One region of the Phenylobacterium sp. genome, then DNA from elsewhere that is predicted to be linked to it. Evidence: predicted binding sites of a transcription regulator. Region 1 holds the regulator's gene; the other holds the start of a gene.
The links. The regulator HrcA, encoded in region 1, represses chaperone genes, less so after heat shock. The targets are predictions, from matches to a motif close to GTTAGCANTCNNNNNNNNNGANTGCTAAC.

Region 1 (15,737 bases):
GCTAAGGGCTCCGGCCCCGGTAAGTGTTTTGGCCCGGTGTGCGTTCGAGTGGCGTGGTCATGAGCAGAGGATCGTATCGCGGCGGCTCGACCTCTGTCGGCTGGAACGCCAATCGCTATGTCTCGCCGTCGCTCACAGGCCGCACGCGCAAGGGCAAGGCGCTGATCAAGGATCTCACCGCGCGCACCGCCCAGAGCCGCGCCGAGCTGGCCGACCAGGATGAACGGGCCCGGAAGCGCCACGGCCTGGCGCCGGCGAAGGCGAAAGCGCCGGTGACCACCGCCACGGCGGCGAGCACCGGGCGATCGGGCGTAGCAGACCGGGCCCGCAAGCGGCTCAAGGCCGGCGGGCGTCAGGCGTTCTCGGTGACGGTGGTGAAGCGCAAGCAGCGGAAGGGCCGCCAACCTTAGGAGGAGTCGGTCGGCTGGACCTCTGCCTCGTCCTCGGTTTCGTCGGAATCCCGCGAGCCCCCAGACGGCGGCAGATCGACGAACATCTCGCGCATGCGGACGATGTGCGCCTCGATGGGCTCGTCGAGGAAGCCGTGATCCTGGCTCTCGTCCTCGAGCGTGGCGAGGAGGAAGGTGCGCATGTCGTCGACATCTTCATCGTCCAGCGCCTCGGCGTGCTCGGCGATCACGCGATCGACGGCGGCAAAGACCTCGCGAATGCGCTGGTTGATCTGCGACTGCTCGTGGACGGTCCGACCCCCCGGGGCGGCGGCCGCCTCGCGTGCCTCGGCGTCGCGGTCACGCTTCAGGCGCGACTTGAGCAGGAGCGACTGGCGGTAGCCCCGGGCGACGCGCTCGGAGGCGCGGGCGAGGTGGCAGGCGGCGTCGACGTCGGGCTCGTCCAGGGCGCGCTCGGACAAGCGGGTAGCGAGCCGCAGCTGCGCCTGGGCCAGCCGCGACAGGCCCTCGGCGTCCTCATCGGTGATGGCGAGCGGGTCGATCATTCGGCCGCGAGGGAAACACGGGCCTACGTCAAAAGCGGTCGCGACACCGTTCTCGGTCGCTGGGCCCGCACCCTTCCACGCCCGCTGCCCGCTTGCATGACGCCCATCGGCGCGCTAACACTGAACCATATGGTTCAGCAATTCACACCGCTCGACGCTTCGTTCTCGGCGCTCTCGGACGCCACCCGGCGCGGCGTCCTGGAACAGCTGGGGCGCTCGGACGCGTCGATCACCGAACTCGCCGATCGGTTCCACATGACCCTCACCGGCATGAAGAAGCACGTCGGCGTCCTGGAGCGCGCCGGGTTCGTCATCACGCAGAAGGTCGGGCGGGTGCGGACCTGCCGGCTGGGGCTTCGCCGCCTCGAGGAAGAGGCGGCCTGGATCGAGAGCTACCGCCAAGTCTGGGCCGCACGCTTCGAGGCGTTGGACGCGGTCGTCGAGCAACTGAAGCGCGAGGAAGAAGACCGATGACGAATCCCACCACGATCGAACAGGCGTCCGAGCGCGAGCTGGTCGTCAGGCGCACGTTCGATGCTCCGGCGCGCATCGTCTTCAAGGCCTGGACCACGCCCGAGCTGTTCATGCGGTGGTGGGCGCCCCGGTCGATGGGCATGAACCTGCTCTCCTGCGAGATGGATGTGCGCACCGGGGGCGGGTACCGGCTGGCGTTCGGACAGGACCCGGCCACCGCCGACGCGTTCTTCGGCCGGTATCTGGAGGTGACGCCGCCCTCGCGTCTGGTCTGGACCAACGACGAGGGCGAGGACGCGGCGGTCACCACGGTGACCTTCGAGGAACAGGATGGCCGAACCTTGCTGGTCCTGCGCGAACTATACCCCTCGAAGGCGGCGCTCGAGGCGAACCGCGGGGCCGAAGAGGGCCTGCCCGAACAGTTCGGGCAACTGGACGAGCTGCTCGCGACGCTGGGGGCCAGCGCGGCCGGTTCCTGAGGCGCGGCCCTCCCCCCGCAAGGGGAGGGGAGTGGCCGGGCGGGCCCTGTGACGCGTCGGTGAGGATCGACACACCCTCACCCTGGCCGCTGGCGCGGCCTGTCCCTCCCCATCAAGGGAGGGAGAGCACGTCGGCCAACGTCTGTGTCCCGTCCCACAGCACGCCGCCCCAGCCGGCGGCGCGGGCGGCCTCGACGTTGGACGGCTTGTCGTCGATGAGGACGAGGTCGGCGGCGCGGAAGCCGGTGCGGGCCCGGGCGGCGGCGAAGAACGCCGGGTCGGGCTTTCCGCATCCCACGTCGGCCGAATAGTGGATGGCGTCGAACCGGTCGCGCAGGCGCAGGGTGTCCCAGAGATAGGCGGCGCGCTGGTGCTCCTGGACGGTGGCGAGGTGGAGCTGGACGCCCGTGGCGCGAAGGGCGGCGAGGTCGGCCAGCAGCGTGTCGTCGAGCTGGGCGTCCTTGGCGAACCAGTAGTCCGTGAGGGCCTGGCTGGTCAGATGCGGGGCGATCTCTGCCAGGACCGGGCCCAGGCGGTCATGCAGGGCGGCGCGGCCCGTCACAACATCGTCCCAGTGCGGGGCGAAGAAGCGGGCCTGGAGGGTGGCGACGGACAGGCCGAGGTCGCGCTCCATGTCGATGGCCCAGCCGCCGGGGCGGGGGATGACCACCACGCCGTCGACGTCGACCATGAAGGCCTTCAAGCGAGCACCGTCAGGTGATGGGTGTCCATGGATCTCATGGGGAGATGCGAGCCTGCCTCTCAAAGTCAGTCAAGGACCGGCCTCCGGCCGGCCGCGGCGCGGCGGCCCCGGCGGGGCCGTCCTTGAGTGACTTTGAGAGGCAGGCAGACTGGCGGCCATGAGATGTATGGCTCGGTCTGGCCGCGCAAGGTCGCCTGAAGGTCTACTAGGTTTGGGAAGCAGACCTAGAGAACTTGCCCTTGGCGATACGCGATCTTGGCGTTCCCCCTGATCCGGCTTCCGCGCCTGGTCACCTCTAGGCCGATGTAGTCACGGTTGATTTCGCACATGAGCAGGCCGAGGCACTCGTGGCGTTCCAGCCCCGGTTCGGCGTCAGTTTCCACATGCAGCTCCAGGCGTCGTGGGTCGGGGCCGTAGTTCCTGACAACCGCGTTGTCGCCGTAGTACCTGTGCACGCATCGACGGATGTAATCGGCTTCGCCCGGCGGGAGGGGCGCGGGTTCCTTCGGTGGCGCGGGCAGTTTTGCGACTGGCACAGACCGACCCTACTGAGGACCCACCACCGCACAAGCCCCAACTGCGGACCTGCAGGAGGTCGCCTGCGGGGTGAAAGCGGGCCTTCCCGGCCCAACCCAGCCCTACGCCCCGCCCATCAACCCCTTGAGCCGGTACAGCGCGTCCATCGCCTCGCGGGGGCTCATGCCGTCGACGTCGAGGACCTGCAGGGCCTCCTCGACCTTGCTGGGGCCGAACTTGGCTTCCGGCTCGGCGACGGCGGCGAAGAGGGGGAGGTCGTCGAGGTTGGCGGGGCCGGCGGATTCCTTTTCCAGGCGCTCCAGCACCTGTTTCGCGCGCGCCACCACCGGCATCGGTACGCCCGCCAGCTTGGCCACCTGGACGCCGTAGCTGCGGTCGGCGGGGCCGGGGCCGGCCTCGTGCAGGAAGATCAGCTCGCCGTTCCACTCCTTGGCCTTCAGGCTGAGGTTGGAGACGTAGGGCAGGCGGCCCTCGAGGACCGCGAGCTCATGGTAGTGGGTGGCGAACAGCGCGCGGCAGCGGTTGGTCTCGTGCAGGGCCTCGGCGCAGGCCCAGGCGATGGCGAGGCCGTCGTAGGTGGCGGTGCCGCGGCCGATCTCGTCCAGGATCACCAGGCTGCGCGGGGTCGCCTGGCTGAGGATCGCGGCGGTCTCGACCATCTCCATCATGAAGGTGGAGCGGCCGCGGGCCAGGTCGTCGCCGGCGCCGACACGGCTGAACAGGCGGTCGACGACGCCCAGGCGCAGGCGTTTCGCGGGGACGAAGCAGCCGGACTGGGCGAGAACGGCGAGCAGCGCGTTCTGGCGCAGGAAGGTCGACTTGCCGGCCATGTTCGGGCCGGTGACGAGGCTGAGGCGCGGGCCCCCGACGCCCGCGCCGTCCAGGCGGCAGTCGTTGGGCGTGAAGGCGTCGCCGGCGCGGCGCACCGCGTTCTCGACCACCGGGTGGCGGGCGGCCTCGGCCTCGAAGGCGGTGGAGCGGTCGAGGATCGGGCGGGTCGCGCCCACGTCATCGGCCCATTCGGCGAGGGCCGCGGCCACGTCCAGGGTCGCGGCGGCGTGGGCGGCGGCCTGGATCAGCGACGCCACCCGGGTGGCGGCCTCGCGCCAGGCCTCGAAGGTGTCGAGTTCGATGGCCAGCGCCCGCTCGGCGGCCTGGGCGATCCTGGCGTCCAGCTCGGCCAGCTCCACCGTGGTGAAGCGGATCTGGTTCGCCATGGTCTGGCGGTGGATGAAGGCAGCGTTCAGCGGGGGCTTGAGCAGCGGCTCGGCGGCCTTGGCCGTGGCTTCGACGAAATAGCCCAGCACGGCGTTGTGGCGGACCTTGAGCGTCACGCCGCTGTCGGCGACCAGCTGGGCCTCCAGGGCGGCAATGACGCGGCGGCTGTCGTCGCGCAGGGCGCGGGCCTGGTCCAGTTCGGGCCGCACGCCCGGGGCCACGAAGCCGCCGTCGCGGGCCAGAGCCGGCAGGTCTGGGCCCAGGCCGTCGATCATCAGTTCCAGGAAGTTGGCGAGCTCGGGGACATTCTCCAGGTGCAGCGCCGACAGCGCCTGGGCGGTCTCCGTCGGCAGGGTCACCAGCGGGTCGCGCAGCTCGGTGAACAGGCGGCAGACGGCGCCGCCGGCGGTCAGCCCGTCGCGCAGGGCGCCCAGGTCGCGCGGCCCGCCCCGGCCCAGGGCCAGGCGCGACAAACCGCGCGCCATGTCGGGCAGGCCCTTCAGGGTCTCGCGCAGCTTCTGGCGCTGAGCGCGGTGGCCGACGAACCAGGCGACCGCGTCCAGGCGCACGTCGATGGCGGCGGGGTCCAGCAGGGGTCGCGCCAGTCGCGCCGCCAGCATCCTCGCGCCGGGGGCGGTGACGGTGCGGTCGATGGCGGCCAGCAGCGAGCCGTCGCGCGTCCCCGACGTGGCCTTCTCGATCTCGAGGCTGGCCCGCGTCGCCGGATCGATGACCATGACGTCGCTCTCGCCCGCTCTGCGAGGCGCGGACAGGGCCGGAAGCTTCCCGGCCTGGGTGGTCTCCAGGTGGGCGGCGATCAGGCCCAGGGCCGAGATCTCGGCGCCCGACAGCGGTCCGAAGCCGTCCAGGGTGTCGACGCCGTAGAGCCGCTTCAGCCGGGTCTCTGACGCGCCCGGCTCGGCCAGCGCGCTTGGCATCGGCTGGATGAAGCCGCCGGCCTGTTTCAGCGCCGCGCTGACCGCCTCGTCGGCGAACAGGCGGTCGGGGACCAGCACCTCGGACGGCCCCAGCGCCGCCAGGGTCGAGGCCAGCCCCGCCACCGTCACCGACAGGCACTCGACCTCGCCGGTGGAGAGCTCGACGCTGGCCACCGCCGCGCCGCCCGCGCGAACCGACACGGCGGCCAGGCGGTTGGCGCCGCGGGCGTCCAGCAGGCCGTCCTCGGTGAGCGTGCCGGGCGTCACCACGCGGGTGACGTCGCGGCGGACCACCGCCTTGTGGCCGCGCTTCTTCGCCTCGGCCGCGTCTTCCAGCTGGTCGCAGACGGCCACCTTGAAGCCCGCCCGGATCAGCTTGGCGAGGTAGGCCTCCATGGCATGCGCGGGGACGCCGGCCATGGGGATCGGCGCGCCGCCGTGCTGGCCGCGCGCGGTCAGCGTGATGCCGAGGGTGGCGGCGGCCTTCTGCGCATCCTCGAAGAACAGCTCGTAGAAGTCGCCCATGCGGAAGAACACCAGCGCGTCGGGCTGGCGCGCCTTGGCCTCGAAGTACTGGGCCATCACCGGCGTGGCGCCGGCGGCGTCGGGCGTGGGGGCGGAGACCTGGGCGTTCATCGGGCTGTTGAGTGTCATTCGATTCGACAGGGTCAGCGCCCCCTCCACCACTTCGTGGTCCCCCTCCCCCGCAAGCGGGTGAGGAACTGGAGCGACAAGTTCCTCCCCCATGCCAATGGGGGAGGGGGACCACGAAGTGGTGGAGGGGGCGCTGCTCGCGCCACGAGGCTAGAGGACGCCACCGAGTCCCGCACCCCCTTGAACCGCGCCGTGCGAGGCCCAAGCTGTGGATAGATGGCTTACGGCAGCGTTGATTCGCGTTTCGTGGTCTTCCCCGCCGGCCCGGCGGACGCCGAGGCGCTGGCGCTTGTTCACGTCACATCCTGGCGCGAGACCTACCGGGGCCTGCTCCCGGACGCCTACCTGGCCCGGATGTCGGAAACCGCCCACGCCCGCCGTTTCGGCCAGCAGCTGCTGCGGCCGGGCCCGGACGACGTCACCCTGGCGGCGGCCGACCGCTGGGGCATCGTGGGCTATGCTCAGGGCGGGCCGTCGCGCCGGGGCGTGCCGGGCGAGGCCGAGATCGCCACGCTGTACCTGGTTCGCGCCGCGCAGGGCCGCGGTCTGGGCGGGCGCCTGTTGCGGGATGCGGCCCGGGCGCTGGCCGAGCATGGCGCCAGGTCGCTGGTGATCTCGGTGCTGCGCGACAACGCGCCGGCCCGGCGGTTCTACGAACACCTGGGCGGCGAGGCCGAACCCGTCAGACTGGAGCCCGGACCCGCCGGCGGCATGCTGCACGAGGTGGCCTATCGCTGGCCGGATATCCGGACGCTTTCCGACCCGCCCTGAGGTCCGGCTACGCCTGTTCCGCCGCGTAGGTGAGGCTGACGAACACGTCCTCGAGGTCGGGGTCCTCGGTCGAGATGTCCTTGATGTGCAGGCCCGCGGCGCGGATCGCGGCCAGCACCTGTTCGACGCTGGACTGGCCGGTGCGGTAGCTGACCGAGAAGCCGCCGGCCTTGATGAGCTTGGTTTCGAAGCCGGGCAGCGCGGGGGCCTCGGTCACCGGCTCTTCCGGGGTGACCAGCACATGGCGCATGTCCATCCGGCGCAGCAGCGTGGTGGTGGGCTCGCAGGCCACCACCTGGCCGCGGTTGACGATGGCGATCTGGTCGCAGAGCTCCTGCGCCTCTTCCAGGTAGTGGGTGGTGAGCACGATGGTCACGCCCTTGCGGTTCAGCTCCAGCACGTAGTTCCACAGCTGCTTGCGCAGCTCGACGTCGACCCCGGCGGTGGGCTCGTCGAGGATCAGGACGGGCGGATTGTGGACCATGGCCTTGGCCACCATCAGGCGGCGCTTCATGCCGCCCGACAGCTGGCGGACGTAGGCGTTGGCCTTGTCGCCCAGGCCCAGAGCGTTCAGCAGCTCGTCGGACCGGCGCTCGGATTTCGGCACCGCGTACATGCCGGCGGCGACCTCCAGCGACTCCTTCGGCGTGAAGAAGGGGTCGGCGGCGATCTCCTGCGGGACGACGCCGATGGCGGCGCGGGCGTCCCTGGGGTGCGTGTCGATGTCGCGGCCCCAGATCTTCACCTCGCCGCTGGTCTTCTGGCAGAGGCCCGACAGGATGTTGATGAAGGTCGACTTCCCCGCGCCGTTCGGGCCCAGCAGGCCGAAGATCGACCCTCGGGGAATGGCCAGATCGATGCCGCGCAACGCCTTCATCTCGGGCGTGGTCTTGGTGGCGGCGTAGGTCTTGGTCAGGCCCTTGGCCTCGATGGCGAATTCGGGGAGATCCATGGGGTCCTGTCGTTGACGCGCCGAGCCGTGCTCGCATACCTAGGGCCACGCTGGCGGTGAGCCAAGCGACCTCCACCAAGGTAGTGACGATCCATGGCCCGCAAAGCCGCTGCTCCGAAGTCCAAGCCCGAACCGGCGCCCGCCAAGCCGGCGCTGATCGCCGATGCGAATCCGCCCGAGGTGATCACGGTGCGCAGCCACCGCGTGGCCTGCGACGGGATCGGCGGCGCGCTGGGCCATCCGCGCGTGTACCTGGAGATGGGCGGCGCCGATTTCGTCGAATGCCCCTACTGCGATCGCCGCTTCGTGCTGGCGCACGGGTCCGAGGGCAAGGAAGACGAACACCTGGCGCCGGGCGTCTACGAAGGCTCCGGCGGGCACTGAAGCCTGCGCCGCTCGACCTTCCCTCCCTTGATGGGGAGGGACCGCTCGCCGGAGGCGAGCAGGGTGAGGACGTGTGGGCCAGAGTGCGGAGTCGGAGCTTGATCGCGACTCGCTCACCCTGACCGCTTCGCGGTCTGTTCCTCCCCATCAAGGGAGGGAAAATCAGACTCTGAGCGGCATCAGGATGTACTGGACGTCCGCGTCGCTGGGGTCGAGGACCAGGGCCGGGTCGTTGGGGCCGCCGAAGCGGAGCTCCATCGAGCCACCCGAGATCTGGTCGGTGATGTCCAGCAGGTAGCGGGCGTTGAACGACAGTTCGAAGGGCTCGCCGTCGTAGTCGATCTCGAGCTCTTCCACCGCCTGGCCGGCTTCCATGTTGCGGACGGTCAGGACGACGCGGCCGCTCTCGATGGCCATGCGCACGCTGCGGCTCTTCTCGGCCGAGATGGTGGCGACGCGGTCAACGGCCTGGGCGAACAGCTTGGCATCGACCATGACCGTACGGTTGTTGTCCTTGGGGATGACGCGCGCGTAGTCGGGGAAGTTGCCGTCGATGACCTTCGAGGTCAGGGCGGCGCCGTTCATCTCCAGCCGCACCTTCTGGGCGCTGATCTGCAGGGCGACGTTCTCGCCGGCGTCGTCCAGCAGGCGGCGCATCTCGCCGATGGTCTTGCGGGGCACGATCACGCCGGGCGCGCCGGCCGAGCCCTCGGGCGCCGGCATGTCGGCCAGGGCCAGCCGCGAGCCGTCGGTGGCCACCGCGCGCAGGCGCGGGCTGCCGTCGACGATCACCGTGTGCACGTAGAGGCCGTTCAAATAGTAGCGCGTCTCTTCGGCCGAGATGGCGAAGCGGGTCTTGTCGATCAGGCGGATCAGGTCGTTCACGTCGACGTCGACCGAGCCTGAGAACCCTTCGGAGGACATCACCGGGAAGTCGCCGGCCGGCAGGACCGGCAGGTTGAAGCGCGAGCGGCCGGCGGCCACCGTCAGACGCGGATCCTCGCCGGTGAACGACAGGCTGACGTCCGCGCCCTCGGGCAGCTTGCGGACGATCTCGTAGAGCGTATGGGCCGGGGCCGTGATCTGGCCGGGCTGGTCCACCTGGGCCAGGGCCTCGTCGATGATCTCGAGGTCGAGGTCGGTCGCCGAGAACGTCAGCCGGTCGCGGTCGGCCGACAACAGCACGTTCGACAGGATCGGGATGGTGTTGCGGCGTTCGACGGCGCTTTGCACATGGCCAAGCGCGCGGAGCAGTGCGGCGCGTTCGATCGTCAGCTTCATTTCGGTCCCGGCTCACCAATCGCGCCCGGTCGAATCAGCTCGATCCGCGCACGCCCCGAAGGGAGGGGACTGCGGACATTAGCGATTTCGCGAGGCTGGGAAAGAGGATGGCCGCCCTACTCACAGCAAAACGCCCCGCTGGGACCAGCGAGGCGCTTTACCGCGACATCGGAGCGTTCATCAGGCCGCGGCTGCGCGCGCTCCACGACGCCGCATCATGGCGCCGGCGGCGCCGAAGCCCAGGATCAGCAGCGCCCACGTCGAAGGCTCGGGCACGCCGCCCGCCATCGGCAGGGTGGCGGTGACCTTCAGGTTGTCGACGCCCCAGCTTTCGTCGGCGCCGCCCTGCCAGCCCGCGCCGCCGGCCCGGAAACCCAGTGTGAAGGTGGAGGCCGTGTGGGCGAAGGACAGCCCGCCCACGCCGGACATGTCGACGACCCGGTCGTTCCAGCCGCTGTAGATGAAGTTCGACAGGTGGGTCTGGGCGCCCCCGGCGAAGTCGTTCGTCGAGCCCGAAGCGTTGTTCGCCGTGAGCTTCGCGAACAGCGCGCCGTCCAGGTAGATCTCCAGATAGTCGGGCGCGAGGCCGCCATCGATGCTGTCCCAGGAGTCCAGGAAGACCAGGGTGAAGTCCACGTCCAGGGACGTGTGGGCCGGCAGGTTCGACAAGGTGAAGATCGTCAGATCGGTCGAGCCGTTCTGCAGGAACCGGCCGGTGAGACCGCCGTAGTCGGCGCCGCCCACGTCGAACGCGCCGCTCGGACCGGTGATCGTCGCGACGACGCCCGAGCCCATGCTCGAGGTGTTGAAATCGTTCTGATAGACCACGGCCGTCGCGGCCACGGCCGACCCGGCGGTCGCGGTCAGCAGCGCGGCGGCCATGGCGGTTGCAAGCTTACGCATCACAGAGGTTCCCCAAAACGGCTCGGCGGCCGTGCACAACGAAGGCGACCCGCGGGCGGGTCGCCTTGCGAGGTACTGTTCGGGGAAAAGGACGGCCTCCCCCGAAAGGGGGCCTGATCGTCAGGCGCGGGTATCGAGGCTTCCGCCCGCGTCGGCGCCGGACTCTCCAGGATAGCCGTCGGGCTTCGCAGCGGGGCTCGCGCCCTTGGCCGCGACCACCACCATGGCCGGACGAACCAGCCGGCCCAGCAGTTCGTAGCCGGCCTGCAGCGTCTGAATGACGCCGCCCGGCTCCACGCCGTCGCCGGCGGGCTGTTCCATCATCGCCTGGTGCTTGTGGGGATCGAACTTCTCGCCCTTGGGCGGGAGGATCTTCTTGAGGCCGTTCTTGTCGAACGCCGACTGCAGTTCCTTGGACGTCATCTCGACGCCCACGACGAAGTTCTTCACGGCGCCTTCGCCCTCGGGGGCGGCGGCCAGGGCGCGGTCGAAGGTGTCGGCCACGCCCAGCAGGTCGCGGGCGAACTTGGTGATCGCATAGGCGCGCGCGTCGTTCATCTCGCGCTCGGCTCTGCGCTTGGTGTTCTCGGCCTCGGCGGCGTAGCGGAGCACCTGCTCCTTCAGCGCCTTGATCTCGGCGGCCATCGCTTCGACATCGGCGCCGGCGTCGTCACCAGCTTCGAGATCGGCAGGCGTCAGTTCCTCGGACATCAGACCTTCAGCTCTTCATCACCTGGCCAAGCACCCGGGCGGTGTAGTCCACCAACGGGATGATCCTGGCATAGTTCAATCGCGCGGGCCCGATCACGCCGATCGCGCCCACCACCTTTTGGGCGCCCGTCATATAGGGCGCCGCGATCACAGCGGAACCCGAAAGCGAAAAGAGTCGCGTTTCGGCGCCGATGAAGATGCGCACCCCCTGGCCGTCGCGCACGCCGTCCAGCAGCTGGATCAGCTGTTCCTTCTGCTCCAGGTCCTCGAACAGCGAGCGGACCCGCTCCAGGTCTTCCAGCGCGTCGCGGTCTTCCAGCAGGTTGGCGCGGCCGCGGACGATCAGGGCGCGGTCCTCGGCCTCGCCGCCGCCCCAGGCGGCCAGGCCGTCCTCGACCAGCCGGGCGGCGGTGACGTCCAGCTCCTGCCGGGCGCGGTCGAGCTCGAGGCGGAGGTCCGCCTTTGCCTCGGCCAGCGTCTTGCCGCGCAGGCGGGCGTTCAGGAAGTTGGACGCCTCGGTGAGCGCCGAGGGCGTCACGCCTTCGGGCAGGCGGATCAGGCGGTTCTCCACCGTGCCGTCGTCGAAGACCATGATCGCCAGGGTCCGGTCGCCCGAGAGCGGCACGAACTCCACGTGCGTCACGCCGGCGTCGCGCATGGGCGTGACGACCACCCCCGCCCCGCCCGCGAGACCCGACAGGATCGCCGAGGCCTCGTTCAGCGCGTCCTCGTAGTTGCGGCCGTGGGCCAGCAGGCGCGCCTCGATGTTGCGCCGTTCCTCCTCACCGACGTCGCCCACCTCCATCAGCCCGTCGACGAACAGGCGCAGGCCCGCATGGGTCGGCCGGCGGCCGGCGCTGACGTGCGGCGCGCCCAGCAGGCCCAGGTGCGTCAGGTCCTGCATGGTGTTGCGGATCGAGGCCGGCGACAGCGAGACGCCCCCCTTCGACAGGGTGCGCGAGCCCACCGGCTCGCCCGTCTCCAGATAGCTCTCGACGATGCGCCGGAAGATGTCGCGGGCACGGGCGTCCATGTCGGTCAGACTGGGCCCGACGGAAAACGGCGATGGTGTCACAGGGTGCGGCAGGGTTGGCCCATGGACTGTCTACTCCCGATCTAGGATAAGCGCGGCCCGTGGCGGCGCAAGATCGCGCCCCCAAGACAACGCCTGAAAGCCAGCCCCATGCGACCCTCCGAACGCGCCCCCGACCTTCTGCGCCCCATCGTCCTGGAGACGGCGGTGACGCGCTATGCCGAGGGCTCGTGCCTGATCTCGGCCGGCCACACCAAGGTGCTGGTGACCGCCAGCCTGGAGGAGGGCGTCCCCGGCTTCCTGCGCGGCAAGGGCCAGGGCTGGGTCACCGCCGAGTACGGCATGCTGCCCCGCGCCACCCACACGCGCGGCCGGCGCGAGGCCGCGGCGGGCAAGCAGAGCGGCCGCACCCAGGAGATCCAGCGCCTCATCGGCCGCTCAATGCGGGCGATCATCGACCTGAAGGCGCTGGGCGAGCGGCAGATCACCATCGACTGCGACGTCCTGCAGGCGGATGGCGGAACCCGCACGGCGTCGATCACCGGCGCGTGGGTCGCCCTGCGGCTGGCGACGAAGTACCTGCTGGACGAGGGCGTGATCGCCACCGACCCGATCCTCGACCAGGTGGCGGCGGTGAGCTGCGGGATCTTCAACGGCACGCCGGTGCTGGATCTCGACTACGAGGAGGATTCGAACGCCGAGGCCGACGCCAACTTCGTGCTCACCGGCAAGGGCGATATCGTCGAGGTCCAGGCCACCGGCGAGAAGCGCGGCTTCAGCCAGGGCGAGTTCGACGCGCTGTTCTCCCTGGCCCGCAAGGGCATCGGCGAGCTGTGCGAGATGCAGCGGACGGCGACGGGGGCGTAGCGCGCCTCCCTCCCTTGATGGGGAGGGACAGGCCGCGCCAGCGGCCAGGGTGAGGGAGTGTCGATCCTCCCCACCCTCTGAGCCCTGGCCCCGACTCCCTCACCCTGATCGCCTTTGGCGATCTGTCCCTCCCCACGAGGGGGAGGGGAGAAACGAAAACGGCGCCGCCCCTCGCGGGGTCGGCGCCGTGAACGTCCGTGAACCTGCGGCCTGCTTTCGCGGAACCGCGGTTACGGCGCGTAACTCAGAAGAACACGTTGAAGCGCATTGCCTGCGGGGGCATGCGCTCGAGTTCGCGCGCCAGCGGGGCGAACATCGCGTCCAGGAACTTTTCGATCAGGGCGATCATATCGAACCCTCCATTGTGCAGTGCAACTTGGAGGCGGAGATAGGGGTTCGTCTCGGGAATGACAAGGATTTCCCGGCCCGATGAATAAATCTGCGCTGCAATGCCGCATGTACGCTGCCGCAGCGCAGCATGCAGAGGGGGCGGCTGACGCCCCGTTGAGGGCGATTCTATCCCTCGTCCTCTTCGAAGCTGTCGTCGGGCCCGGGCTCGTAGACCAGAAGGTCGCCCGGCTGGCAGTCCAGCTCACGGCAGAGGGCCGACAGGGTCGAGAAGCGGACGGCGCGGGCCTTGCCGGTCTTGAGGATCGACAGGTTGGCGATGGTCACGCCGACGCGGTCCGCCAGCTCGGTCAGCGACATGCGCCGCTCGAGCAGCACCCGGTCGAGGCTAACGCGGATCGGCATCTGACGAGGGCCCCTAGATCGTAAGCTCGGCTTCGCGGCGCAGGCGGGCGCCTTCGCGGAACACTTCCGCGAGCACGAAGACCACAAGGACGGAGAACCAGGCGGTGAGGCCCATGCTGGGCTGGTTGCGCTCGACGCCGGGCAGCAGCGTGCCCACGGCCCAGACCGCGTAACGGCCCAGCTCCAGGCCGGCCAGCATCAGGCCGATCAGGCGAAGGCGGGCCACATTGTCGGGATGGAAGGGGTCGCCCGCGGTCAGCGTCGTGAAGATGCGGCGCAGCGAGCCCACGATGACGAGGATGCCGGCGAGGTAGAGCGCCGCGGCTGCGAGTCCGGCGGTCAGGACGGGACCGCGCTCCAGCAGCTCGGCGGCTTCGCCGTTGAATTTGACGCCCGTGAGAAGGTCGGGATTGAAGCTCAGCAGCAGCGCCGCGAGCGTGATCAGGGAGAGGACGGCGACGCCGATCCAGAGGGCCGCAAAAACCACATCGAGGATGATCTTCAGGAAGCTCGAAACCGAGCCCGGACCCAAGGCGCGCATGTCTCTGGTAGCTCCCCCTTGTTGGCTTCGTCGTGATCCGCCGCGGCGGCTGGTGGTCGTTCAGACCGGGGCCAGCGCCAGGGCGGATCGTTCGACGAACCTCATTGCTCTCGTGCTTCGGAGCTTAGAGGAAGGCGGCTTGGGCGACGATGCTCAGGATCGGCGCGGCGGCCAGGAGAACGATGAAGCTCATCGCGGTGCGGTCGAGGACGTTCATGGCGTTGGCGAACATTTGGTAGCTCCGTTTCGTTTGCTGCGCTGCGGCAGCGGGGTGGGTGAAGCGCTGGGCTTCGATGTGATTATCAATACGCCCGCATCGTTTCTCGATCACGTGAATATCGATTAACAATGTTAAACTTTCGCAATGCAGCGAACCGCGCGCGGCGGTAGGTTTCGCCCGCGAAGACACGGAGCGTGCGCATGAGCCTGAAGCTGGAACCGGGGACCCGCCTGGTCGTGGCGACCCACAACCCGGGCAAGGCGCGCGAACTGGCCGAGATTCTTGAGGGCCGTTTCCGGCTGGTGGCGGCGGGCGAGCTGGGGCTGCCCGAGCCCGAGGAGACCGAGCAGACGTTCCAGGGCAACGCCCTGCTGAAGGCGCGCGCCGCCGCCGAAGCCTCGGGCCTGATCGCGCTGGCCGACGACTCCGGCTTGTCGGTCAAGGCGCTGGACGGCGCGCCCGGCATCTATTCCGCCCGTTGGGCCGGGCCGTCGAAGGACTTCGGCCTGGCCATGAAGAAGGTCGAGGAGCGGCTGGAGGAGGTGGGCGCCGAGGACTTCGCCGCCTGGTTCACCTCGTCGCTGGCGGTGGCCTGGCCGGGCGGCCCGGCCGTGGTGGTCGAGGGCCGGGTCGACGGCGTGCTCACCTTCCCGCCGCGCGGCGACAAGGGCTTCGGCTACGACCCCATCTTCATTCCGGAGGGCTTCACCCAAACGTTCGGCGAGATGGAGCCGGCCGCGAAGGACGGCATGAGCCACCGCGCCCGGGCCTTCGTGAAGCTGAAAGCGGCGCTGCTGTGATGACCGCTTGCCCTCTCCTCACCCGTAGGGGGAGGGGGACCACGCGCAGCGTGGTGGAGGGGGCTTCGCATCAGACTCCGTGGGCGGGGCGTTCCCCCTCCACCGCCTTCGGCGGTCCCCCTCCCCCTACGGGTGAGGAGGGATGAGCGCGGCTCCGCCCCCGCTGGGCGTCTATGTCCACTGGCCGTACTGCGCGCGGATCTGCCCCTACTGCGACTTCAACGTCTTCAAGGCGCGGGGACGTGAGGCCGAGGCGGCCGGGCTGGCCCGCGCCATCGTGGGCGACCTGGAGGCCCAGCGCGCGATCACCGGCCCGCGCGAGCTGGTGTCGGTGTTCTTTGGCGGCGGCACGCCGTCGCTGATGGAGCCCGCCTGGGTCGCCGAGATCCTCGCGGCGGCAAGGCGGCTCTGGACGCCGGCGGCCGATCTCGAAGTCAGCCTGGAGGCCAACCCCACCGACGCCGAGACCGACCGGTTCGCGGGCCTGGCCGACGCCGGCGTGAACCGCCTGTCGCTGGGGCTGCAGGCGCTGGACGACGCGGCGCTGAAATTCCTGGGGCGCA
Region 2 (15,737 bases), 520 kb from region 1:
CTTCCGGACCGTCCACCATGAGCTGGGCCACAACTACTACCAGCGCGCCTACCAGAACCAGCCGACGCTGTTCCGCAACGGGGCCAACGACGGCTTCCACGAAGCCATCGGCGATTTCGCCGCCCTGTCGGCCTCGACGCCTACCTACCTGAACCAGATCGGCCTGCTGGGCGCCGTCCCGGGGGCCGAGGAGGACATCCCGTTTCTCCTGAAGATGGCGCTCGACAAGATCGCCTTCCTGCCGTTCGGCCTGCTGGTCGACCGGTGGCGCTGGGGCGTCTTCTCGGGGGAGACGACGGTCGACGAGTACAACGCCGACTGGTGGGCGCTGCGGCTCAAGTACCAGGGCCTGAAGCCGCCGGGCGACCGTCCGGCCGACGCCTTCGATCCGGGGGCGAAGTACCACGTTCCCGGCAACACGCCCTACACGCGCTACTTCCTGGCCCACATCTATCAGTTCCAGTTCCACCGGGCCGCCTGCCAGCAGGCCGGCTGGAAGGGCCCGCTGCATCGCTGCTCGGTCTATGGCCAGAAGGCGGTGGGTGAGAAGTTCAACAGGATGATGGAGCTGGGCATGTCGCAGCCTTGGCCGCAGACGCTGGCCGTATTCTCGGGCGAGACCCGGACGGACGCCAGCGCGGTGACCGCCTACTTCAAGCCGCTCGACGCCTGGCTGACCCAACAGAACAAGGGCCAGCAGTGCGGGTGGTAGGCCAGCCGAAGCCGCGGGAGAAAGTGGCCTGCGAAGCAGGTCGGATGAGGGGTCGCACCGGCCTCTCAAACTGAAACGAAGAAGGGGTCGCCGGATTGCTCCGCGCGACCCCTGATCCGTCAGCCTGTGGCTGACACCTTCTCCCGCAAGGGGAGAAGGGAATACGCGCCGCCCCTAAGCCAGCTTGATCTCCCTCAACCGCTCCTGGAGGTACTCGTCGGCCGTGATGGGCTGCGGGTACCGGTCGGGGTTGGCGGCGTCGACGCAGCTCGGCAGCGTCCGGATCAGGTAGTCCGAATTGAAGTGCAGGAAGAATGGCGTCGAGTAGCGCGGGAAGCCGCGGCGCTCGGGGGCCGGGTTCACCACGCGGTGGGTCGTGGACGGCAGGCGGTGGTTCACCAGCCGCTGCAGCATGTCGCCGATATTGCACACCAGACTGCCGGCCGGCGGATTGATGGCGATCCAGCGGCCGTCGTGATCCTTCACCTCCAGCCCGGCTTCTTCGGCGCCGAGCAGCAGCGTGATGACGTTGATGTCCTCATGCGCGCCGGCGCGGATGTGCGGGCCGTCCTTGGGGACCGGCGGATAGTGCAGCAGGCGCAGGATCGAATTTCCCACGTCGACCTTGTTGTCGAAGAAGTGCCGATCGAGGCCGAGGTACGTCGAGATCGCCTCCAGGACCTTCAGGCCCATGGCGTCCAGCGCGTTGTAGAGCCACTGCACCTTCGCGTGGAACTCGGGCAGCTCCAGATCGGGCCAGACGTTGTCGATCATGTGATCGCGGAACCGGTGGCCGGGCGGCAGGTCGCGGCCCACGTGCCAGAATTCCTTGAGGTCGTAGTGGGTGTGGCCCTTGGCGGTCTCGACGCCGAAGGGCGTGTAGCCGCGCTGGCCGGCGACGGGCAGCTTGTACTTCATCTTCGCCGCCTCAGGCAGGGCGAAGAACTGCTTCATCTGGTCGATGGCCGCGTCGACCTTATCCTGCGGCATGCCGTGATCGGAGATCACCGCGAAGCCCCAGCGGGCGTAGCTGTCGCCCAGCGCCTGGGTGAAGGCGTTGAAGTCTTTGGCGAAGAGGTCGAACGAGACCGGCTCGATACGATCCTGGAGGGCAGTGGCTTGGCTCATTCCGGCGTTTTACACCTCCGCGCGCCGCCGCGCATCCCGGCAAGCGACCCCCAGGCTGGCCAAGGTCAAGCTGCGTGGTAAGGAGGCTCCGTGACCTGGGCCGCCTTCGCCACCGCGATCGTCAAAGATCATCAATTGGCGCGCCGTCTCGGATCGGCGCCCCTGCGCGACGCCGCGCTCGAGCGCCACCTGACCGGCGTCCGGCGACAGCTGCTGCTCCAGGGCGCCGGGCCCCAGCATACGCCGCTCCTGGCGCATCTGGCTTTGCAGGGGTTCATCAACGAGTACGCCTGGTGGGAAGCGCCCGACGAGACCGCGCGCCTCGCCGAGATCGCCTCCCGCAACGACGACGTCAGCCTGCTGCTCTACGCCGCCTATAGGCCCCTGAGCGGCCGGCCCGACGCCTCCACGCTGCTCGCCCGCGAGGCCGGCCCCCATCTTGCGGCGATCATCGGCCAGATCGCCAGTGCGCGGGACGAGGCGGAGCTGGCCGCCCGGATCGAGACCATCACCCCGATCTCCGACGAGGTCTCGCGGGCCGTCCAGGCGCAGTACGAAGCCAATCCCTATCCACGCTGGGTGGAGCTTCACGCCGCCGCGCCGATGGACGAAGAGTCCGACATCCTGATCGCCGGCTGCGGGACGGGCCGAAACGCTCTGAGCATCGCCAAGCCCAGAGCTCGCAGCCGCGTCCTGGCGGTGGACCTGAGCCGCGCCAGCCTCGCCTACGCCATGCGCGCCGCCCGGACCCTGGGCATCGACAACGTCACCTTCGCCCAGGCCGACCTGCTGGCGCTGGGCGCGCTGGGCCGCACGTTCGATGTGATCGACTGCAGTGGGGTGCTGCACCATATGGCCGATCCCTTCGCCGGGGCTCGGGTCCTGGCCGGCCTGTTGCGGCCCGGCGGCCGGATGGATATCGGCGTCTACAGCACCGTCGCCCGCGCCTATCTTGCGCCGGCGAAGGCGCTGGCGGCCGCCTATCCGTCGACCACCGAGGGGATCCGGGCGCTGCGCCGGGCCATTCTGGACGCGCCCGCCGGTTCGCCCGTGCGAGAGGTCGCGACGTCGGGGGATTTCTACTCGGTCAGCGCCTGCCTGGACCTGCTGATGCACGTCCAGGAACACACGCTCACGCCCGGTGACCTGCAGCGGATGCTCGATGAGAACGGGCTGGAGCTGGAAGCCGTCAAGCTCCCGCTGCCCATCCTGGACATCTACCGCGGCATGTTCCCCGGCGCGCCGCTGAACGATCTCGCCCGGTGGGCGGCGTTCGAGGAGCGCCATCCTGCCACCTTCCGAGGCATGTACCAGATCTCGGCGCGCAAGCGGCTCTAGGAGCTGTGGACTCTTAGGATTCACGCTGGGTCCGAAGCGTGATTCAAGACTGCTTTTTGGAGGCGGTCTTGGGTGTGATGGATCGACTGGTGCTGAGCGATGAGCAGTGGGAGCGGATCGCGCCGCTGACCATCGGGCGGCCGGATCAGAAGGGCTCGACGGGTCGGGACAACCGGATGTTCGTCGAGGGCGTGCTCTGGATCGTCAGGACGGGTTCGCCCTGGCGTGACCTGCACGAGGTGTTCGGGGACTGGAACACGGTCTTTCGGCGCTTCAGCCGCTGGAGCGCCAAAGGGGTCTGGTGGCGCATCTTCGAGGCGCTCTCGGACGATCCGGACTTCGAGTACCTGATCGTCGACTCGACCATCGTGCGCGCCCACCAGCATGCGGCGGGCGCGAAAAAGGGGGGTCTGAAGATCAGGCCCTTGGCCGCTCCCGCGGCGGCCTGAGCACCAAGATCCACATGGCGGTCAGAGGCCTGGGCTGTCCTGTCCGGTTCAGCCTCACCGCCGGCCATCGTGGCGACGCACCCCAGGCCGAACCCTTGATCGAAGGCTTGGCCGCCGACGTAGTGATGGCCGATACCGCCTACGACTCAGATCGCCTGCGCCAGAAGATCGCTGAGAAGGGCGCGATCGCCGTCATACCGAACAACCCATCCCGCGCGATCAAGCACCCCCTCGACGCCCAGCTCTATGCTCAGCGCCACCTGGTCGAGTGCTGCTTCTCAAGGCTCAAGCAGTTCCGCCGCGTCGCCACCCGCTTCGAGAAGACCGCCCGCAACTACCTCGCCATCGTCACCCTCGCCGCCATCGTCTTGTGGCTACGATAAGTGTCCACAGGACCTAGAGCGCGTTGGGCGAAGGTGGACGCCGGTTTCGCCCTGAAAGGCGCTATAAATCCAACAGAGCGAGCCTGTTCATTCGGTTCAGAAGCTGAACCGGACAGGCTCTAGCCGGCCTCCAGGCGGCGCTTGGCGGCGGCCCGGTCGTTGTCGGCCTCCTCGGCCTCCTCCTTGGACAGGCGGCGCATCTCTTCGGTCAGCAGCTTCTCCATGGTCTCGCGGCTGTCGCGCACGGCCATCGCGTACTGCTCCTCCTCGCCGTAGACCGGAGCCAGCTTCTTGAAGAGCGCCATGTCGTGGTCGCGGAAGAGGGTGACCGCCTTGGCCGCGCGGCGGTCCGACAGGCCCAGCCGCAAGAGCGCCTTCTTGCCGAACAGCATCGCGCTTTCGAACGTCTCGCGCACGACCTCGTCGCCGCCCACCCGCACCAGCTCGTAAGCATGGCGGCGGTCGTAGGCGCGGGCCAGGATCGTCAGATTGGGGAAGTAGTCGGTGGCGGCCTTCACCAGCTCGACGGCCTTGTCCTTGTCGTCGATCGCCACCAGCAGCAGCTTGGCTTTGTCGGCCCCTGCCGCCCGCAGGAGGTCGAGGCGCGTCGCATCGCCGTAATGCACCCGCCAGCCGAAGCGCCGGATGGTGTCGATCTGCTCGATCGAGGAATCGAGCAGCACCACCGAAAAATCGTTGGCGATGAGCAGGCGGGTGGCGATTTGGCCGAAGCGGCCGAAGCCGGCGACGATCACGTCGGGCGCGCCATCGTCGAAGGCCAGGCGCTCGGGCTCGGCCAGGCCGGCGGTGCGGTTGAGCACCAGCTTCTCGTAGAGCACGAAGGCGACAGGCGTCAGCGCCATGGAGAGCGCCACCACGGCGGTCGCCAGCGCCGCGTCCTGGGCGGACAGCACCTGGGCGCCGGCCACGAAGGTCAGCAGGACGAAGCAGAACTCGCCGCCCTGGGCCAGGGACACGGCCATGGTGGCCGAGTCTCTCCGGCTTCGACGGAAGGCCAGGCCGACGGCCCACATCGATGCGAACTTGGCGACCATCAGCCCCAAAGTCAGCGAGATCACCAGCACCGGCTGAGCGGCCACGAGGCCCAGGTTCAGGCCCGCGCCCACGGTGATGAAGAACAGGCCCAGCAGCAGGCCGCGGAACGGCTCGATGTCGGTCTCGAGCTCGCGCCGGAACTCGCTCTCGGCCAGCACCACGCCGGCCAGGAAAGCGCCCAGCGCCGGCGAGAGCCCGACCAGCTCCATCAGGGCCGCGACGCCCACCACCAGCAGCAGGGCCGAAGCCGTGAAGATCTCGCGCAGGCGCGCCGCGGCGATGAAACGGAAGATCGGTCGCGTCAGATAGCGGCCGCCCACCACTACGCCAGCCACGGCGGCGAACGTGGCCACAATGCGCACCCACTCAGGCTGTCCAGTCAGGATGCTGTGGCCGTGCCCGGCGGCGGCTTCGACCCCGCCCGGGCTGGCGGCCAGAAGCGGCAGAAGGGCGAACAGTGGGATGACCGCCAGGTCCTGGAACAGCAGAACGCCGAACGCGGCCTGGCCCACGGGGCCTTGCCGCAGGCCCTTCTCCTCCAGGTTCTGCAGCACGATGGCCGTGGACGACAGCGACAGGATCAGACCCACGGCCAGCGCCACGCGCCAGTCGGCGCCCAGGATCAGGGCGATGGCGCCTACAACCGCGGCGCTTGCCAGCATCTGCGCGGCGCCCAGACCGAAGATCGAGGTGCGCATTTCCCACAGCAGCGCCGGCCTCACCTCCAGTCCGATCAGGAACAGCAGGATCACCACGCCGAACTCGGCGAAGGCCATCACGTCGGCCTGGTCGCCCACGAGGGACAGCGCGAAGGGGCCCACGAGCACGCCGGCGATCAGGTAGCCGAGGACGGAACCCAGCCCCAGGCGCTTGGCGATGGGAACGGAGACGACGCCGGCCGCCAGATAGACCAGGGCCTGGATGAGGAGGGAGTCTGCGGTCATTGCGGGATCACCATCCCCTGATCCGGGGGTGTGACTACAATATCATCAATCGATGAATTTTTTGACCGACCCTTCCGGACCACCGTTTTGCGGCGTATCAGACGGGTATGGCTGACAAGGTTCGCAAAGACGCGGTCGAGGCGCTGCAAGGGCAGCTGTTCGACGGCATGACCATCATGGCGGGCGGCTTCGGGCTGTGCGGCATTCCCGAAACCCTGATCGCGGCGATCCGCCAGTCGGGCGTCAAGGACCTGACGGTTGTCTCGAACAACTGCGGCGTCGACGACTTCGGCCTGGGCGTGCTGCTGGCCGGCGGCCAGATCCGCAAGATGATCAGCTCCTACGTCGGCGAGAACAAGCTGTTCGCCGAGCTCTATCTGTCGGGCAAGCTCGAGCTGGAGTTCAATCCGCAGGGCACCCTGGCCGAGCGCATCCGGGCCGGCGGCGCGGGCATCCCCGCTTTCTTCACCAAGACCGGCGTCGGCACGCTGGTGGCCCAAGGCAAGGAAGTCCGCGAGTTCGACGGCGAGCTCTATGTGATGGAGCGCGGCCTCACCGCCGACCTCTCGATCGTGAAGGCCTGGAAGGGCGACCAGGAAGGCAACCTCGTCTACCGGATGACCGCGCGGAACTTCAATCCGATGATGGCGACCGCCGGCAAGGTCTGCGTGGCCGAGGTCGAGAAGATCGTCACCACCGGCACGCTCGACCCCGACAACATCCACACGCCCGGCATCTTCGTCGACCGCATCGTCGAAGGGGTGCACGAGAAGCGCATCGAGCAGCGCACGACCCGCAAGCTTGAGGGAGCCGTCTAATGGCCTGGACTCGGGACCAGATCGCCGCCCGCGCGGCTCAGGAGCTGCGCGACGGCTTCTACGTGAACCTCGGCATCGGCATCCCGACGCTGGTGGCCAACTACATTCCCGCAGGCATGAGCGTGACGCTGCAGAGCGAGAACGGAATGCTGGGCATGGGCCCCTTCCCGCTCGAGGGGCAGGAGGACGCCGACCTCATCAACGCCGGCAAGCAGACGATCACCGCCCTGCCGTCGAGCAGCTACTTTTCCAGCGCCGACAGCTTCGCGATGATCCGCGGCGGCCACATCGACCTCAGCATCCTGGGAGCCATGCAGGTGGCCGAGAACGGCGACCTCGCCAACTGGATGGTCCCGGGCAAGATGGTGAAGGGCATGGGCGGCGCCATGGACCTGGTGGCGGGCGTGAAGCGTGTCGTCGTGGTCATGGAGCACACCGAGAAGACCGGCGCGCCCAAGCTGCTCAAGGCCTGCACCCTGCCGCTCACCGGCCAGGGCGTCGTCGACCTGGTGGTCACCGAGCTGGGCGTGTTCGACGTCAGCCGGGGCAAGTCGCCTCTGACCCTCCTGGAGCTGGCGCCGGGCGTGACCGTTGACGAGATCAAGGCCAAGACCGGCGCGGAGTTCCGGGTGGCCGAGACGGTGGCCGGCTAGACCGGGCTATCGGCCGTAGGCCTTCAACACGTTCGCAGGCGCGGTGGTGAACCAGGCATAGCCATTGCGGCGCTCGGCGCTCAGGTCGTGGACATCGTCATGGATGGTGCGGTCGCGGTCGCCGAAGATCGGGCGGCCGGTGGCGAGGTCATAGTAGCGGGCCCATAGCGGCGGTGCGCCGGGCTGGTCGACCAGGCGGCGGGCCTCGCCGGGGGCCGGCGTCGGCCAGGCCTTGTCGGCAATCGCCGCGCTCTTCAGCCAGGCTATGCCGCCGCTCACAGCGCGGGCCACCTCATTTGGCGGGGTGGGGAAGGCCTTGATCAGATACGCCAGGATGCCGGCGCTTTCGGCGCTGGCCAATGCCGCGGGCTCGAAGTTGCGGGCGCCGACGGGCGCCAGTGTGACCGCGTCGGCCTGCTGCGGCCAGCCGGTGGGGCGGCCGTCCTTCACGACCTGCGCCTTGAGGACGGCTGCGAGGCCGCGCCGCCATGCGATATCGGCCTCGGCGCGCAGGGCGGGCGCTGTGAAGCCGTAGTCACCCTGGCCCTTGGCGATGTCGCTCAGGAGGCTGAGCGCAGCCACCATGGCATCGTCGTTGAACGTCACCGCGTCGTGGTAGCCGCCGACCAGAGGCCAGACCTGGGGCCAGCCGCCGTTGGGATACTGCGCCGCCAGAAGCCAACGGACGCCGCGCTCGAAGCTGTCGCGATAGGACGCCTCGCCGCCGGCGGTGATGACGCGCGCCAGGAAGCGGAGTTCGGTGACGGTGGCGTCGTTGTCGAGCGTGCCGACGTAGTCCTTCTCCGCGGAGAACGGCTGGCCCGGCTGGCGGACGGCGCCGTTGCGGGGCGAATTCTTGCCCCATCCGCCGGCGGGACTCTGGAAGCTGACGATCACGTCGGCGATGTGGCGGGCCTCGGGTGTGGCGTACCAGGTGGCGGACTTGTTCAGCGGCATCGAGGCCGCGGCGTCGCCGGAGGTCGGGGGCAGGCCGTTGGTGGTCTCGGCGGCGTTCAGGCGGCGTGCCGCCTCGGAGCGGTCGAGATAGTCGGACCAAGTGGCGCGTTCGCCCGCAGGGATGTCGGCGAGGCGCTCGCGGGTGAGCGGCGGGGCCGGGGTCATCTGGCCGACGACGGCAGCCTGGGCCGACGTGGCGAGCAGGAGGGCGGCTGCGACGGCAGGGCGGATCATAGGCGACAGCTTGCACCGCCAAAGTCGCCGCTACCTAGCTGAGAGCGCCATCCTGCAAGGCGCGGTAGCATCGCCCACAAAGAAAAAGGGCGGGACCCTGCGGTCCCGCCCTCCGGTCTCTTCCCGGCTCGGCCTACGCGGCTTGCGCCGCTCCGTTGGCCGGGATGACAGCTTTCAAGGCGACTAGAAGTCCATGTCGCCCATGCCGCCCATGCCGCCGCCGGGCATGCCGCCCGCGCCGCCGCCGCCCTTCTTGGGGGCTTCGACGATGGCCGCTTCGGTGGTGATCAGCAGGCCGGCGACCGAGGCCGCATCCTGCAGCGCCGTACGGACGACCTTCGCGGGGTCGATCACGCCGGCCTTCACCAGGTCGACGTACTCTTCGGTCTGGGCGTTGAAGCCGAAGGTGGCCGAGCTGTTCTCGAGCACCTTGCCGACCACGATCGAGCCTTCGACGCCGGCGTTTTCGGCGATCTGGCGGATCGGAGCCTGCAGCGCGCGGCGCACGATGGCGACGCCGGCTTCCTGGTCGTCGTTGTCACCCTTGAAGCCGTCCAGAACCTTGGAGGCCTTCAGCAGGGCGACGCCGCCGCCGGGGACGATGCCTTCTTCCACGGCCGCGCGGGTCGCGTTCAGGGCGTCGTCGACGCGGTCCTTCTTTTCCTTCACTTCGACTTCGGTCGAGCCGCCGACGCGGATCACCGCGACGCCGCCGGCCAGCTTGGCCAGACGCTCTTGCAGCTTTTCCTTGTCGTAGTCCGAGGTGGTGGTCTCGATCTGGGCCTTGATCTGCGCGATGCGGGCCGAGATGTCGGCCTTGTCGCCCGTGCCGTCGACGATGGTGGTGTCGTCCTTGGTGATCGTGACCTTCTTGGCCTTGCCCAGCATGTCGAGCGTGACCGACTCGAGCTTGATGCCCAGGTCTTCGCTGATCAGCTGGCCGCCGGTCAGGGTGGCGATGTCTTCCAGCATGGCCTTGCGGCGGTCGCCGAAGCCCGGAGCCTTGACGGCCGCGACGCGCAGGCCGCCGCGCAGCTTGTTGACCACGAGGGTCGCCAGCGCTTCGCCTTCGACGTCTTCAGCGATGATCAGGAGCGGACGGCCCGACTGGACCACGGCTTCCAGCACCGGCAGCAGCGGCTGCAGCGAGGAGAGCTTCTTTTCGAAGAGCAGGATGAGCGGCTCTTCGAGGTCGGCCTCCATCTTCTCGGCGTTGGTGATGAAGTAGGGCGACAGGTAGCCGCGGTCGAACTGCATGCCTTCGACGACGTCGAGTTCGGTCTCGGCGGTCTTGGCTTCCTCGACGGTGATGACACCCTCGTTGCCGACCTTGGCCATGGCCTTGGCGATCATCTCGCCGACTTCCGAGTCGCCGTTGGCCGAGATGGTGCCGACCTGGGCGATTTCCGAGTTGTCCGAGACCTTCTTGGCGTTGCCCTTGATCTCTTCGATGACCTTGGCGACCGCCTTGTCGACGCCGCGCTTCAGGTCCATCGGGTTCATGCCGGCGGCGACCGACTTCAGGCCTTCGACGACGATGGCCTGGGCCAGGACCGTGGCGGTCGTGGTGCCGTCACCGGCCTTGTCGTTGGTCTTGGAGGCGACTTCGCGGATGAGCTGGGCGCCCAGGTTCTCGAACTTGTCGGCCAGTTCGATTTCCTTGGCGACGGACACGCCGTCCTTGGTCGAACGCGGGGCGCCGAACGACTTCTCGATGACCACGTTGCGGCCCTTGGGGCCCAGGGTCACCTTCACGGCGTTGGCGAGGGTGTTGACGCCGCGCAGCATGCGGTCGCGCGCGTCGGAGGCGAAATAGACGTCTTTGGCAGCCATGGCTGATTCTCTTTCCTAGATTGTTGGGGGAAGCGGCCCGGTCGCGGGCCCTCGAGGTCGCCTTAGGAGACGACGCCCAGGATGTCGCTTTCCTTCATGATGAGCAGGTCCTGGCCATCGAGCTTGACCTCGGTGCCCGACCACTTGCCGAACAGGATGCGGTCGCCGGCCTTGACGTCCAGAGGCTGGACCTTGCCGGAGTCGTCACGGGCGCCGGGGCCGGTGGCGATCACTTCGCCTTCCTGCGGCTTTTCCTTCGCGGTGTCGGGGATGATGATCCCGCCCTTGGTCTTTTCTTCTTCCTCGACGCGCTTGACGAGGACGCGATCTCCCAGGGGACGAAACGCCATAGTTCTTCTCTCTCTATTCCGTTCGAGACGGTTCAAAATGCGGTGACGCGGGCCCGGGGGGACGTGGCTGTTAGCAGTCCCAACCCCTGAGTGCCAACGTCGTGCGGGAGTTAGGAACCGGTGCGGCTTGAGTCAAGCGACGTCGCGCATCCAATGCGAGCGGTGGCTTGGAATTCGCGCAGACGATCCTACTGTCGGTCGAAAATAGGAGGGGGCGCCATGGGTCTGCAGTCGGTTCTCAAGGGTCTGGTGCGCGAAGGCGACCTGACGATCAAGCTGCCGGGCGGCGCCGAACTGAAGCTGGGCGACGGGTCGGGCCCGCCGCTGGTGGCGCGCGTGACCACGGCGGCCTGGGCGGCGCGGATCGCGGCCAAGCCGGGCCTGGGCGTGGGCGAGGCCTACATGGATGGCGGCCTGGTGCTGGAGCAGGGCGACATTGACGCGTTCATCGACCTGATCGGCGCCAACGCCAAGAACAAGACCAAGAAACGCGGGCCCTTCCGCCGCTGGCTGCGCAAGACGCTGCGCGAGGCCAACGACCGGGTAGCCGCGCGCAAGAACGTCGCCCACCACTACGACCTCTCGTACGACCTCTACCGGCGGTTCCTCGACGAGGACATGCAGTACAGCTGCGCCTATTTCGAGCGGCCCGACATGACGCTGGAAGAAGCCCAGCTGGCCAAGAAGCGGCACATCGCGGCCAAGCTCGCCCTGGAACCCGGCATGAGCGTGGTCGAGATCGGCTGCGGCTGGGGCGGCCTGGCGCTGCAGCTGGTCGAGGACGCCGATGTCGAGGTCGACGCCATCACCCTGTCGGTCGAGCAGCTGAAGGTGGCCAAGGAACGGGCCGAGGCGAAGGGGCTGGCGCACAAGGCGCGGTTCTCGCTCACCGACTACCGCGACCTGAAGGGGACGTACGACCGGGTGATGTCGATCGCCATGTTCGAGGCGGTGGGGCGGCCGAACTACCAGGAGTATTTCGACGGCGTGGCGCGGCTGATGAAGGACGACGGGGTCGCCCTGGTCCACTCGATCGGGCGGCCAGAGACCGGCGTCACCAACGCCTGGATCGACAAGTACATCTTCCCGGGCGGCTACTCGCCCGCCCTGTCCGAAGTGTTGCCGGCCATCGAGCGGGCGGGCCTGATCGTCACCGACATCGAGATCCTGCGCCTGCACTACGCCGAGACCATCCGGCACTGGCGCGACCGTTTCCGCGCGGCCCGGCCCGACATCGTCGAGCTGTATGACGAACGCTTCTGCCGGATGTTCGAGTTCTATCTGGGCATCGCGGAACAGAGCTTCCGGGCGCGCCGGCAGTTCATCTTCCAGATCCAGCTGGCCAAGCGCGTCGACGTGCTGCCCATCACCCGCGACTACATCGGCGAGACCGAGCGGGGCTATGCGAAGGCCAGGCGGAAGGCGGCTTAGGCGTTGTGCCGCGCCTGAAATGTGTGGAGGCGCCCAAAAACCGCCGCTAGGGTCGCGCCCAAGAAACTCGAACGACTGTTTGGAGAGACACGCTATGCGCCGCGCCCTCGCGCTTGCCGCCACCCTGAGCCTCGTCGCCGGCGCCGCCTCGGCCGAGACCTGGACGAAGTTCCACACGATGGAGAACGGCGCCAGCGTCTCGTTCGACAGCGACTACACCTACAAGGACAAGCAGAGCGGCCGCATTGTTGTGATGCAGGCGCTGTCCAAGGGCACGCTGGGTCCGTCCGCGCCCGGCAAGGCCGACAGCGTCGGCAGCGTTGCGGCCTATGACTGCGGCAAGAAGAACGTGATCCCGATGGCGAGCTACCGGCCGAACCAGGCGCTCGACATCAAGGCGACGTGGCGCTCCGACACGCCGAAGAAGGCCGAGGGCGCCGACAACGAAGCCTTGCTGGCGGCGGTCTGCCCGCACGCCGACCATGTGCCGGTGAAGTAGGCCGGCCACGAGGCGGCGGGCCTTACCTCCCGCGTAATCGACCGGCGGCCGCTACTGCGAAATCCTTGGGCCATCGACAAGCCCAAGGAGCTTCCCTCATGACCGCCGTTCGTTCGACCTTCCTGCGTTTCGTCATCGGCGCCGACGCCGCGGCTTGCGGACTGATGGGCGCGGCCTTCGCGTTTGACGCCGGCTTTCTCGCACAGCCGCTGGGGCTTTCACTCGCCTTCATGCAGCCGGTCGGCCTCTTCCTGCTGGTCTACGCCGCAGGGCTGGTCGTCATGGCGCTTCGGCCCACGCTGCCGCGCCCTGCGGTCTGGGCTCTGGTGGCGTTCAACGCGCTCTGGGCTATCGAGAGCATCGCGATCATGGCGCTGGGCTGGGTCCAGCCGACCCAGCTGGGCGTGGCCTTCGTGGCCGTCCAGGCCGTCTCCGCCCTGATCGTCGGTGACCTGCAGTACCTCGTTCTGCGCCGGGCCAAGAAGCGCCAAGCTGCGGTCGCCTGACGCGCGAGTCGTGGCCCGGCCTGAGAGGCTGCATCCGGGCGTGTCGCGCAGCGCGCGACCCGGGGACCCTCTGCGCTTTGAGCGTGAGGAGGGGATCCCGGTCGCCGCCGCGATCCTCCCAAACGAGCCTGATGGCTACCCCGGTCTGACAACAAGGCCCGGCCGCGGCGAGCTACCAGACGATGAAGTCCTTGTTCCGATAGTTCCGCGCGCGGGCGCAGGCCTCGTAGCCGTCAGGCGAGCCCTCGTCGTTGGTGTTGCCTTCGAGGGTCTGGAACGCAGCGGGTCCGGCGCCGGCCACAATGCCCACATGGGTCCAGTCCGTCGCCGTCGCCCGCACGAGGAAGAAGCTGCCGGGCGGTATCGTCTTCGCGGGGGGCGTGTTGGCGCCGCCGCCGGCCACGAACCTGTTCGCCGCTTTCGCGCGGTCCGCGAGCGTGTCGCAACTCGCAGACGATGCGATCGCGGGCGCGACGCCATGGATGGCGGCGGCCTGTTCCATCGCCGTGCAGGTGAAGCCGGCGCACCATCTCGCGGGCGTGCCATCCCAGCCCAGATAGGCTCGCACCCAGGGGCCACGGTTGTCGCCCCCGGCTTCGCGAGGATGCTGCGCGACGTGCTGGGCCGCCACCGCATTGATCGTCGATGAGAGCGTCGCGCCGGGCGCGATCGGAGCCACGGCCTTGACCAACGGCTCGACGAGGTGGTCCCAGGTTGTGTTGTCGACGGCGCCCGTGACAGCAATACCGACCTGGGCCTGGAAGGAGCGAACCTGAAGCTCGGTCACCGGACCGAAGTCGCTATCGATCGCGAGTGCGCAGTCGTGGAGCGTCAGCCACTCCTGTACTCGCTTGACCTTCAGACCTGTGGCCCCCGTCGCGATGGCTCCAGGGAACGTGAGTTCGCTGCGGATGCGTGTGGGTGTGTACGAGCCCGCTACGAGGAGCTGAACCATGCGGGAAGTCCTCCCTGTTTGAGCTGCCTGCAAGAGATGATCGTCGTGCGCCAAGATGCGCGCGAAGGATGTGGCGAAACGCACACTCCCGAAGATTAAACGCTTGTTTGAAAATCGCCTTTGCGGCAAGACTGGCGGCAACGATAGGGAGCGACCCATGACCATGACCGCCGATCGGCCCGCAATGGCTGCCGCCAGGGCTCAATCCAGCTTCGGCCTGAGCCCGCAGGACGACCTCAACGACCTGCGCATGTCGGACAAGGCGCTGCCGCTCTACAACGCGGTGAAGGCCTTCATCAAAGACGTGTGCGAGCCGGCGTCTGAAGAGTGGCATCGCCTGGGCGAAGGCCGCCCCGACGTGTGGCAGTACGCCCCCGGCCAGCTGGAAGTGCTGGAAGCCGCCAAGGAGAAGGCCAAGGCCGCGGGCCTCTGGAACTTCTTCCTGCCGAACGCCGAGACCGGCGAAGGTCTGTCGAACCTCGACTACGCCTACATCGCCGTCGAGCTGGGCAAGGTGCGCCTCGCTTCCGAGATCATGAACTGCGCCGCGCCCGACACCGGCAACATGGAAGTGCTGGAGCGCGTCGGCACGCCCGAGCAGAAGAAGCAGTGGCTGGAGCCCCTGCTGGAAGGCAAGATCCGCTCGGCCTACTGCATGACCGAGCTGAACACCGCCAGCTCGGACGCCAAGAACATCGACACCCGCGCCGTGCGCGTGGGCGACGAGTACGTCATCACCGGCGAGAAGCACTACATCTCGGGCGCCGGCAGCCCGCGCTGCAAGGTGATGATCTGCATGGTCAAGACGGGCGGCGAGAACGACCCGCCGCACCTTCAGCAGTCGCAGATCCTGGTGCCGCTGCCCACGCCGGGCGTCGAGATCGTCCAGGGCCAGCAGGTGTTCGGCGACCCCGACGCGCCGCACGGCCACATGCACATCCGATTCAACGGCGCTCGCGTGCCGGCCTCGAACATGCTGCTGGGCGAAGGCCGCGGCTTCGAGATCAGCCAGCTGCGCCTCGGCCCCGGCCGAATCCACCACTGCATGCGCGCGATCGGCTCGGCGGAAAAGGCGCTGGACCTGATGGTCACGCGCGGCATGACCCGCACGGCGTTCGGCAAGCCGATCATCCAGCTGGGCGGCAACATCGAGCGCGTCAGCCGCGCCCGCATCGAGATCGAGGCCATGCGCCTGATGGTCCTGAAGGCGGCCAAGGCGATGGACGTGCTGGGCAACCGCGAAGCCCGCGTCTGGATCCACATGGTCAAGGCGATGGTGCCGGAAAAGGTCTGCCAGATCATCGACCAGGCGATCCAGATGCACGGCGCTCTGGGCGTCTCGCAGCACACCCCGCTGGCCCGCATGTACGCCAACACCCGCACGCTGCGCATCGCCGACGGCCCGGACGAAGTCCACCACATGGTGGTGGGCCGCAACGAGCTGCAGCAGTACCGCGAACAGCCCGACGACGGCGGCGCCTCGGCGGCGGT

Region 2: a site for HrcA is predicted at 10,925-10,953, ahead of groES (co-chaperone GroES). Genes of this name have one in related genera too.

The regions. Positions count from the first base shown of each region.
Region 1 covers NZ_OZ260078.1:2,527,145-2,542,881, forward strand. The annotation lists gene ACQ66R_RS12230 (hypothetical protein) at 60-410, shown strand; gene ACQ66R_RS12235 (hypothetical protein) at 407-955, opposite strand; gene ACQ66R_RS12240 (ArsR/SmtB family transcription factor) at 1,085-1,429, shown strand; gene ACQ66R_RS12245 (SRPBCC family protein) at 1,426-1,908, shown strand; gene ACQ66R_RS12250 (HAD-IA family hydrolase) at 2,021-2,599, opposite strand; gene mutS (DNA mismatch repair protein MutS) at 3,250-5,940, opposite strand; gene ACQ66R_RS12260 (N-acetyltransferase family protein) at 6,175-6,729, shown strand; gene ACQ66R_RS12265 (ABC transporter ATP-binding protein) at 6,737-7,681, opposite strand; gene ACQ66R_RS12270 (zinc-finger domain-containing protein) at 7,775-8,065, shown strand; gene dnaN (DNA polymerase III subunit beta) at 8,228-9,346, opposite strand; gene ACQ66R_RS12280 (PEPxxWA-CTERM sorting domain-containing protein) at 9,527-10,249, opposite strand; gene grpE (nucleotide exchange factor GrpE) at 10,370-10,960, opposite strand; gene hrcA (heat-inducible transcriptional repressor HrcA) at 10,968-11,993, opposite strand; gene rph (ribonuclease PH) at 12,144-12,860, shown strand; gene ACQ66R_RS12300 (helix-turn-helix domain-containing protein) at 13,377-13,613, opposite strand; gene ACQ66R_RS12305 (DUF2975 domain-containing protein) at 13,627-14,154, opposite strand; gene ACQ66R_RS12310 (hypothetical protein) at 14,279-14,485, opposite strand; gene rdgB (RdgB/HAM1 family non-canonical purine NTP pyrophosphatase) at 14,575-15,174, shown strand; gene hemW (radical SAM family heme chaperone HemW) at 15,317-15,737, shown strand, end outside.
Region 2 covers NZ_OZ260078.1:3,044,209-3,059,945, forward strand. The annotation lists gene ACQ66R_RS14890 (M2 family metallopeptidase) at 1-712, shown strand, start outside; gene ACQ66R_RS14895 (isopenicillin N synthase family dioxygenase) at 887-1,840, opposite strand; gene ACQ66R_RS14900 (class I SAM-dependent methyltransferase) at 1,931-3,178, shown strand; partial or broken gene ACQ66R_RS14905 (IS5 family transposase) at 3,256-4,010, shown strand; gene ACQ66R_RS14910 (monovalent cation:proton antiporter-2 (CPA2) family protein) at 4,130-6,010, opposite strand; gene ACQ66R_RS14915 (CoA transferase subunit A) at 6,118-6,828, shown strand; gene ACQ66R_RS14920 (3-oxoacid CoA-transferase subunit B) at 6,828-7,481, shown strand; gene pelA (pectate lyase) at 7,488-8,672, opposite strand; gene groL (chaperonin GroEL) at 8,856-10,505, opposite strand; gene groES (co-chaperone GroES) at 10,568-10,855, opposite strand; gene ACQ66R_RS14940 (class I SAM-dependent methyltransferase) at 11,075-12,286, shown strand; gene ACQ66R_RS14945 (hypothetical protein) at 12,381-12,785, shown strand; gene ACQ66R_RS14950 (hypothetical protein) at 12,884-13,291, shown strand; gene ACQ66R_RS14955 (peptidoglycan-binding domain-containing protein) at 13,464-14,246, opposite strand; gene ACQ66R_RS14960 (acyl-CoA dehydrogenase family protein) at 14,404-15,737, shown strand, end outside.